3 regions of the Butyrivibrio sp. AE2032 genome follow, and region 3 is predicted to be linked to each of the others. Evidence: predicted binding sites of a transcription regulator. Region 3 holds the regulator's gene; each other region holds the start of a gene.
The links. Region 3 encodes Rex, which represses fermentation and respiration genes when NADH is low (regulators of the CRP and FNR family bind a similar motif). Its sites were predicted from a motif close to ATTGTTAANTANTTAACAAT; they were not measured.
Positions count from the first base shown of each region.

Region 1 (3,280 bases), 380 kb from region 3:
TGGTAGGGTCGCAGTTCTCCATAAGAAGAATGAACTCATTTCCGCTGTTACGGCCAACATAGCCATATTTTTCACTGACATCCTCAAGCATTGTGCTGAACTCGGAGATCAGCCAGTTGCCGTTGGTGTGACCATCACTGGTGTTTATGGAGTGCAGGTTATGAATCTGCAGAAGCACGAAGCCTGCATTTTGAAGCCGCTCCGGGGTGTTGAAGCTGTCAATAAGAAGATCACAGCTGTATCTGTTGGGGAGCCCCGTGAGATGATCGATGAAGGCCAGTTTATTGAGTCTTTTGCCGATGGAAGCAGTTCTTCCCAATATGTAGAAATCTAAAATAATGGAAATCGTGAAAATGATCAGGCTCAGACCAACCACCACAAAGAATGCAGGGGTTGATGCATCTGAGATCTGATGGAACAGTTCTTTATCTTTATGGAAAAGAACTGCAAGTGTGATTGTAAGGATCACCAACACCACAAGAGATATTATCTTGTAAATATAGATGGTGTTATAGATGTTAGCTCTTTTGCTTTTGTCGTAGAACTCGGGTTTCATCCAGTCCCTCCAAATAACAAACGCGTGACAGAAATAATCGAAATATATGTAATTATTTTACTATATTTAATTAATCTATTAAAGAGATGATTTTAATAATTTAATTAAGAATCCGTTAAGAATCATAGTTTGTGGGCTACAGGCTTCCTGTTTTCGAAGGTGTAGTACTCAGTAAAACCGGAATCAAGGGCAATCTGCCTGATAGTATCAAAACAGCAGCCTATCTTATCGGGAGTGTGGGCGTCTGAACCAAAGGTTATCAGCGCTCCGCCAAGCTCTTTATAGCGCTTTAGTGCCTCCGGGCAGGGATTTGGAGGCAGGATATCACTGTAGGCAAGAACCTTGGAGTTGACGTCAAGGCCCTTATCATTAGCAATAAGATATTCAAGTATCGGGTCGATCTTGTCCGCGAAGCGCTCATAGGAATAGGTTGTATCACCTTCCGGAACGTAGCGGGAGATGTAATCCAGGTGGCCAAGGACATCAAATTCTGAAAAGAGCTTTATGTTCTCCAAAGTCTGATCAAAAAATCTGTTAAAGATGTTTTCAACTGTGTCCGGTGCCCAAAAATCAGGGTAGAAGGGGTCGCGCCTATCCACAAGGTGCTGTGAGGCGATGATGAAATCAAAAGAATCAGACTTTGCAATGGCCAGGTTTTCTTTTGTTACCTGGGCCTGCATTCCAATCTCTATCCCGAACCTGAGGGTGATCTTATCCTTGTATTTATCCTTAAGGGAAAAGAGCTCCTTCTTATAAGAAGGTACATCTAAAGTGAAGGGCTCGGGAGGCAGATCAGGGGTGTCAGGATAGTCAAGATCCAGGTGCTCTGTAAAACATATCTCAGAAAGCCCTTTATCTATAGCGCTCTTTATCATATCCTCCATGGGGGTGGAGCTGTCCCCGGAGTGGTTGGAATGCATGTGAAAATCTGATGTAATCGGCATTTTATCTCCTTAATGTTGGAATATTGAAACCACAATATACTATGTCGTCATTTTACTGAAAATTTATAAGTTAATCTACCAGATTTTTAATATTTTTCTTGATTTATGGGCAAAAGTCAGCTAGAATTTAAAGTGCTGATAAAAATTTGTCAAAAGAGATAATTTTAGAAACAGCAACTCATATAAAATTCATTTTAGGAGGAACTTAAAATGGCAGTAAAAGTAGCAATCAATGGTTTTGGCCGTATTGGTCGTCTTGCATTCAGACAGATGTTTGGTGCAGAAGGTTACGAAGTAGTAGCTATCAACGATTTGACAAGCCCTAAGATGCTTGCACATCTGTTGAAGTACGATTCATCACAGGGACGTTACGTAGAAGTTGGTCACGAGGATGACGTAACAGCTGATGACGAGGCTGGAACAATCACAGTAAAGGGAAAGACAATCAAGATCTACAAAGAGCCTGATGCAAACAATTGCCCATGGGGTGAGCTCGGTGTAGACGTAGTTCTTGAGTGCTCTGGATTCTATACATCAAAGGATAAGGCACAGGCACACATCAATGCTGGTGCTAAGAAGGTTGTTATTTCTGCTCCTGCAGGAAATGATCTTCCTACAATCGTATACAACGTTAACCACACAACACTTACAAAGGATGACAAGATCATCTCAGCTGCATCTTGCACAACAAACTGCCTTGCACCTATGGCTAAGGCTCTTAACGACTACGCTCCAATCCAGTCAGGTATCATGTGCACAATCCACGCTTACACAGGTGACCAGATGATCCTTGATGGACCTCAGAGAAAGGGCGACCTCAGAAGATCACGTGCAGGTGCTGTTAACATCGTTCCTAACTCAACAGGTGCTGCAAAGGCTATCGGCCTTGTTATCCCTGAGCTTAACGGAAAGCTTATCGGAGCTGCTCAGCGTGTTCCTACACCTACAGGCTCAACAACACTTCTTTTCGCAGTTGTTAAGAAGGCTGACGTTACAAAGGATGCTGTAAATGCAGCTATGAAGGCAGCAGCTACAGAGTCATTCGGATACAACACAGACGAGATCGTTTCATCTGATATCGTTGGTATGAGATTCGGTTCACTCTTCGATGCTACTCAGACTCTTGTAAACAAGGTTGATGATGATACATACGAAGTACAGGTTGTTTCATGGTATGACAACGAGAACTCATACACATCACAGATGGTTAGAACAATCAAGTACTTTGCAGAGCTTGGCTGATTAACCTCAAATATCGAATAGACTTTAGATGAGGTCCGGTCCATATGGACCGGACCTCATTTTTATTTATCAAAAATTCTAAAAACAATCCCAGGAGGAAAAACAATGGCACTCAACAAAAAGTCAGTAGATGACATCAATGTTAAGGGCAGACGCGTACTTGTACGTTGTGACTTCAATGTTCCTTTAAAGAACGGTGAGATCACTGACGAGACAAGAATCGTAGCAGCTCTTCCTACAATCAAGAAGCTGGTTAAGGATGGCGGTAAGGTAATCCTTTGCTCACATCTTGGAAAGGTTAAGAACGGCCCTAACGAGGGAGAATCTCTCGGACCTGTTGCTAAGAGACTTTCTGAGAAGCTTGGCAAGGACGTTAAGTTCATCGATGATTACAGCGTAACAGGCGCAGCAGCAACTGGTGCTGTTGAGGCTATGAAGGAAGGAGATGTTATCCTTCTTCAGAATACACGTTTCAGAGGCAAGGAAGAGACAAAGCCTGAAGAGGCTGGCGAGGCTTTTGCAAAAGAGCTTGCTGATC
Region 1 is NZ_JNLF01000003.1:2,312,610-2,315,889, forward strand. It holds gene BO18_RS12110 (GGDEF domain-containing protein) at 1-556, opposite strand, end outside; gene BO18_RS12115 (histidinol-phosphatase HisJ family protein) at 679-1,500, opposite strand; gene gap (type I glyceraldehyde-3-phosphate dehydrogenase) at 1,711-2,742, shown strand; gene BO18_RS12125 (phosphoglycerate kinase) at 2,848-3,280, shown strand, end outside.
Region 1: the regulator Rex is predicted to act here: its motif matches at 1,635-1,654, upstream of gap (type I glyceraldehyde-3-phosphate dehydrogenase).

Region 2 (3,280 bases), 510 kb from region 3:
GACCTTCTTTTTGGTTGCTTCGCTTACATTTGGATAATTGTTAAGGACCTTGGAAACCGTGGAGATTGCGACCCCCGCTTCCTTAGCCACATCCTTAATTGAAACCATATGTTACTCCGTTCGTGAGTTATGATTGGTAATAATGGTAATTTCGGAAATCGTTTTCCGCACACAATCTATCTTAATCATTCCTGACATTTTTGTCCAATTAAAATAAAATGAAATCAGGGAAAAAAGGCCCCGGCATTTTCTGCCGGAGCCCGTAATTTGTGTGATTTTCTATTATGCCATAAGCATTCTGAACATCTCGATAACCTGTTCCTTTGTTGCCTCTCTTGGGTTTCCTGGATAGCAAGCATCGTTGAGAGCATCAGTAGCAAGAGTATCAAGATCCTCTTCCTTGATCTTATCGAGAGTTGTAGGAATTCCAACATCTGCTGAAAGCTTCTTAACAGCTTCGATAGCAGCATCTCTGTACTCTTCCTGGGACATATCGTCAACGCCCTTTACGCCCATTGCTCTTGCAACTTCACGAAGTCTCTCGCCTGTGTACTCACGGTTGAACTCCATTGAGATTGGAAGGAACATTGCACATGCAACACCGTGTGGTGTGTCATAGTGAGCAGAAAGTGTGTGAGCCATAGCATGGTCAATACCAAGACCAACGTTTGAGAATCCCATTCCTGCAATGTACTGTCCAAGAGCCATTCCTTCACGTCCTGACTGCTTGTTCTCTACTGCATCGCGAAGGTTCTGAGAGATAAGTCTGATAGCCTCTAAGTGGAACATATCTGTCATCTCCCAAGCTGCTCTTGTTGTATAACCTTCGATAGCATGTGTAAGAGCGTCCATACCAGTTGCAGCAGTAAGACCCTTAGGCATTGAAGCCATCATCTCAGGATCAACTACAGCTACGATAGGCATGTCATGTGTATCTACACATACAAACTTTCTTTCCTTCTCAACGTCAGTGATAACGTAGTTGATAGTAACCTCTGCAGCTGTTCCTGCTGTTGTAGGTACTGCGATGATTGGAACGCAAGGGTTCTTTGTAGGAGCAACACCCTCAAGTGAACGAACATCAGCAAACTCAGGGTTTGTGATGATGATACCGATAGCCTTTGATGTGTCCATTGAAGAACCGCCACCAATAGCAACGATGCAGTCAGCACCTGACTTCTTGAATGCTTCTACACCATTCTTAACGTTTTCGATTGTTGGATTGGGTTTGATATCTGAATAGATCTCGTAAGGGATTGAAGCCTTATCCAAAAGATCAGTAACCTTGCCGGTTACACCAAACTTTATAAGGTCAGGATCAGAAGCAACAAATGCCTTCTTGAATCCTCTTGAATTGATCTCGGTAACTACCTCACTGATAGCACCTGCACCATGATAAGATGTCTGATTAAGTGAAATTCTGTTTGCCATATTTCCTCCTTCTTTCTTTTCCCAACTGTATTGTGTGTTAAATAATTAACAGCACTGGAATAATTATAGCATCCGGAAATTGAGGAAATAAGTTACAGTTATGTCAATTTGTAACTCTACAAGAGTCCAATCTCTTTATAGAGTTCCATTATTGGCTGGGGCATTGCATCAATCATAAGGTCCGCCAGTTCCGCCTCTGACTCCTTCATGCCCTTCATCAGCCACTGAACAGTCATATAAACCGAGGACTGACAATACATCTCCAAAAGTTTTCTGATCTTGTATTCCGGAAGCTGACCTGTCTTTTCCCTGATAAGAGCACAGTAAAACTCAAAGATCATGAAGAAATCATGCTCTTTTAAGTTGTTCTGCTCATCCCCTTTAAATCCGGCAGTAAAAAAGAGTCTCTCCTGCCTGATGTAAGTAAACTTCTTGATCAGGCCTTCCCTAATGGTCTCACCCTTGCCCATCTCCTTAAAAGACTGCTCCAAAAGACGGTCGAAGTACCAGTTGATAAGGTCGTATTTATCTATAAAGTTCCGATAAAAGCTCTGCCTGGAAACTCCGCATTCAGCAACTATCTGCTTTACTGTGATATTCTCCACAGAAGTGGTCTTCATGCAGGTTTTCATTGCCTCAGCCAGCTTATATTTGATCTCTGAACCTTTGATTTCTGTATTCATAGTAATTAAGCCTCGGTAGAATTTGTCGTCCTTTCTAAGTTTATCATCCAGATTTATGGGTATCAAGGACGGCTTGGCGGCCACAGACTGATTTGAATCTGCGCAAATCAAAGGGGACGGTTCTTTCGTTCCAATACTGGAACGAGAGAACCGTCCCCTTGTTCCTAACCACACTTTATCTGCCGGATGGGACAAAAGAACCGCCCCTCTGTCCCATCATGTATCGGTCCATGTCCTCGGCGATCTGCTTGGATACAGCGACAGCTGCCACAACGGTTTTAGCACCGGTAACGACGTCACCTGATGCAAATACTCCGGGAAGGGATGTCTCACCCTTGGAATCTGTGGCAAGATTTCCTTTTTCGTTGAGCTTCAGTTCTTTTTCATGAGTAACAATCCTGTCCTGCGGGACCTGTGAAATAGCAATCATGATGCTGTCTGCAGGAATCAGATGCTCAGTATCTGCAAGGACCTTTAGCGGAGTCTTTTGAGTATCTGCTCCTTCTGCCTCAAGCTGTGCAAGCTTTTCCTCATCAGGTACCATATCGCAGAACACCGGACCCTCGTCCTCAATCCTGACAATGGCCTTTCTGTATTCAAACTTAACGCCGTCTACCTTGGCATATTCGAACTCTGCTTTGGATGCGCTGACCTCATCACCTCTTACATATACCACAACCTCTTTTGTTCCATGCCTAATGGCAGTTCTGGCTACGTCCATAGCTGCGTTGCCTGCACCGATTATAGCAACCTTGTCGCCAAGCTCGTAGACATCAGGATTGTTGAGATAGTTGATAGCATAGAAAACATTTCCAAAAGTCTCTCCCGGAACGCCCAGCTTTCTCGGCTTCCAGGCACCGGTTCCGATAAACACACTCTTGTAGCCATCATTCAGAAGATCCTGTATTCCCGTAGAACCGCCAATCGCAAAGTTAGGTCTGAACTTGATGCCAAGCTCACGCATCTTTTTGTAATATCTATCCAGGATAGACTTGGGAAGCCTGAACTCAGGAATGCCATAGCGAAGTATTCCGCCAATCTTGTCATGAGTCTCAAATACTGTGATCGAGTATCCCTTGAGTGCCAGGATTATTGCGATAGTGATCCCTGCCGGCCCAGCGCCAATAACTGCCGCTTTCATGCCGTTTGCCGGAGCAGGCTTAAGT
Region 2 is NZ_JNLF01000003.1:2,177,368-2,180,647, reverse strand. It holds gene BO18_RS11590 (LacI family DNA-binding transcriptional regulator) at 1-108, opposite strand, end outside; gene fucO (lactaldehyde reductase) at 283-1,431, opposite strand; gene BO18_RS11580 (TetR/AcrR family transcriptional regulator) at 1,548-2,114, opposite strand; gene BO18_RS11575 (NAD(P)-dependent oxidoreductase) at 2,290-3,280, opposite strand, start outside.
Region 2: the regulator Rex is predicted to act here: its motif matches at 1,465-1,484, upstream of fucO (lactaldehyde reductase).

Region 3 (3,280 bases):
TCGTAGGTTTCCAACATAGCTTCCGGTAAAAGAGTCTTCACCGCCTCGGCATTTTCCGCCGCAGTAAAGATCCTGACCATTCCTGCTCCTGCCTTAAGTGCTGCAGATGCAGCAAGGAGGCAGGCTCCGCTTATGTCCTTGGAACCAGCTACAATAAGGACCTTCCCATTAGTTCCCTTGTTGGAATCCTTCCTTCTTTCAGGCAAAAGAGCTAAGGGCTCTCCATCATGAAATACCGCCAAAGGCTCTTTTCCAAGAAAACTCTCCTTAGTGATGCCGGCATCAGCTACCACCAGCTCTCCGCAGTACTCACAGCCCGGATAAAGGATCTGGCCAAGCTTCACCTGATTAAAGGTTACGGTCATATCTGCCTTGACAGCAGCTTCAAAAACCTGGCCGGTATCAGCGCTTACGCCTGAGGGCATATCCACCGAGATCAGAAAAATATCTTTTCCCATTTCCTCTTTGCATTTCTCGGTATATTTAACTGCCTCCAGAGCATCTCCCACAAGAGGCCTGGAAAGCCCGATGCCAAATAGCGCATCAACTATGATATCAAAATCAAATCCGTTTTTTCGCTCCTGAAGCCCCAAAAAGGTCTCAGTTACAATACCGTACTTCTCAGCTATCCTCAGCTGTTTAAGAAGAAGGTCCGTGGTCTTGGTCATATCCCCAATAATGCACTGGGTAACAAGATATCCCCTGGTCTTTAGTATTCTGCCGATGCAGACTCCATCTCCGCCGTTATTGCCAACCCCGGCAAGGATCAGAACCCTGTAGGGTCTTACGGCGTTTCGCGCTTTTTTCCAATCCTCAATCCGGCTTACAACCTCAAGGGAAGCCCTCTCCATGAGAATAGCCGTATCAACGCCAAAAACCTCCGAGGTATTTCGGTCCATTATCTTCATTTCCTGGCTTGAAAGGGCGTATTTCAATTATTTATCCTCCCCAACTAAGTAAGGCTGCCACCGGGCAGCCTTTAATTCAATCCGTATACTCGCTCTCGTCCCCGGAAAGCGGCCTTCTGACTGGATGTCTTCTGTTCGGATCATATTTGATATCAAAGATATCGATGACCTCGGGACCAAATATCTGATGCATGTAGGAATAGAGATTATAGTTCTCCATTTCAGCTTCCTGGAGCCTTATGACGTTCTTCTTAAGCTCCACTCTCACTTTGGAGATCCACTCATCCAGGCCCTTGATGTATTCAGTATTTTCATGAAGGGTCTCGTAGCAGGCCTTCATGGTCTCAATCATAAGATTGTAGTCCACCTCATATATTTCCCTGGAGAGATCCAAAAGCTCGTCATCATATCCTTTGAGCTTATCGTTACACTCATTGATGAGCCTGGTTCTTTCAGATATTTCTTTTTCTATTGCAGGTGAATTGCCTGCCTTGTTGGCCTGATCCCTAAGGGGCACGATCTCGGAAAGAAGCGTCTTTTTAAGCTTCTTGATCCTCTTGGTCTCCATGCGGATCTTGCCGTCACGCTCAACTAAAGCATTCAGTTCATCCGCCAGCTTTTCAATCTCAGGGGTCATCTCTGTCTGGGTAAACAGCTGATGCCACTTATTGTCCAGCGTCAGGATAGGGATACTCTTCCCCTCCAGTGCGGAGCTGTACACTCTATCATCTCTAGCCATCAGTTTCTCTCACTACGGTCTAATAGTTTTTTCGTACCTGCTTATATTATACGATAATTTCATCAAACTGTCAGATAAATGTACATTTTCTACCTGAATATTGTTAGGAACATCCAGATCAACGTGGGCAAAGTTCCATATAGCCTTGATTCCACACTGTGCAAGCTTATGTGCCATAGGCACAGCCTGATCCTTAGGAATGGTAAGAACAGCGATTTCAATATCATTAGCCCTTACAAACTCCTCCACCTCATCGATGGGTCTTACCTCCACGTCCCTTATCATGGTTCCGTAAAGGTCAGGATTGCAATCGAAAGCTCCCTTGAACACAAAACCTCTTCTGGTGAAGTTGGTATAACCGGCAATGGCCTTTCCAAGGTGGCCTGCGCCGATGATGACCAGAGAGTGCTGTCTGTCGATTCCAAGGATCTTACTGATCTCGTCATAGAGATAGTTTACATTGTAGCCGTAACCCTGCTGTCCAAAGCCACCGAAATTATTGAAGTCCTGTCTTATCTGGGAAGCTGTGACCTTCATGATGTCTGATAGTTCCTGGGATGAGATCCTCTCAACACCCTTTTCCTTAAGGTCCCCCAGGTATCTAAAGTAACGAGGCAATCTTGAAATGACCGCCTGAGATATTTCTTTATCCGCCATAACAATCTCCAAAAAGTTATAAGTTTGTTAAGTAAAACACAATTACATTATACGGGTGCGTTAAATAAATGTCAATTCTGGAAAAGCACAAAAAATCCCCCAACCATGGGATTTTCAGGGCCGGGGGAAAAGAAATTTTTATGGTACTTATGGCTTGAAATAGCTGATAGTTTCCTGCATGTCTCCAGCCAGTTCCTGAAGCTTTCCAGCAGACTCTGTAATAATTGCAAAGGTTGCGTTAAGTTCCTGCATGGAGGCGTTTGTTTCCTCGGAAGATGCTGCATTTTCTTCGGAAATAGCTGACAGATCGGAAATGATCTCAACCAGCTTATCCTTTGCATTTGTCAGCTGTTCAATATGACCTGCAATAGAGTCAGTTGAATTGGATACGTTGACAACGTTATCTGCCATGCTCTGCATGTTGGACTTGGTGTCATCCAACTGCTCTGACTGCTGAGCAAAATTGGCATTGAGCTTCTGCATTACTTCTACTGAAGCCTCGGAATCAGCCACAAGCTTTTCAACGATCTTCTTGATCTCCTCAGCGGAATTACTACTCTGTACAGCCAACTGTCCGATCTCAGTAGCAACAACTGCAAATCCCTTTCCTGCATCTCCTGCTCTTGCAGCCTCGATGGAAGCATTGAGAGAAAGGAGGTTGGTCTGGGATGCGATCTCTGTGATAGCCTGTGAGAACTTGGAGATCTCTTTTGCTGATTCGTTTGTAGAATCTATGGTCTGACCGATTTCCTGAACGGAAGCCTGTACCTCTGTACTCTGGGAAATAAGCTTTTCAAGAGCTTCCATAGCAGCCTCACAGGAGGTCTTCATCTCACTTGCGTAAGCATTGAGTTCCTCAACGTTGTCAGATACTTCATCAATATCTTTTCCGATAGCCTGTGTATTTCCTGCTGCAGTCTCAACGCTCTCAGCCTGGCTTACAGCACCCTTTGAAATCTCATCTACTGCCTCGCTT
Region 3 is NZ_JNLF01000003.1:2,689,799-2,693,078, reverse strand. It holds gene BO18_RS13600 (bifunctional ADP-dependent NAD(P)H-hydrate dehydratase/NAD(P)H-hydrate epimerase) at 1-935, opposite strand, end outside; gene BO18_RS13595 (hypothetical protein) at 985-1,647, opposite strand; gene BO18_RS13590 (redox-sensing transcriptional repressor Rex) at 1,660-2,304, opposite strand; gene BO18_RS13585 (methyl-accepting chemotaxis protein) at 2,452-3,280, opposite strand, start outside.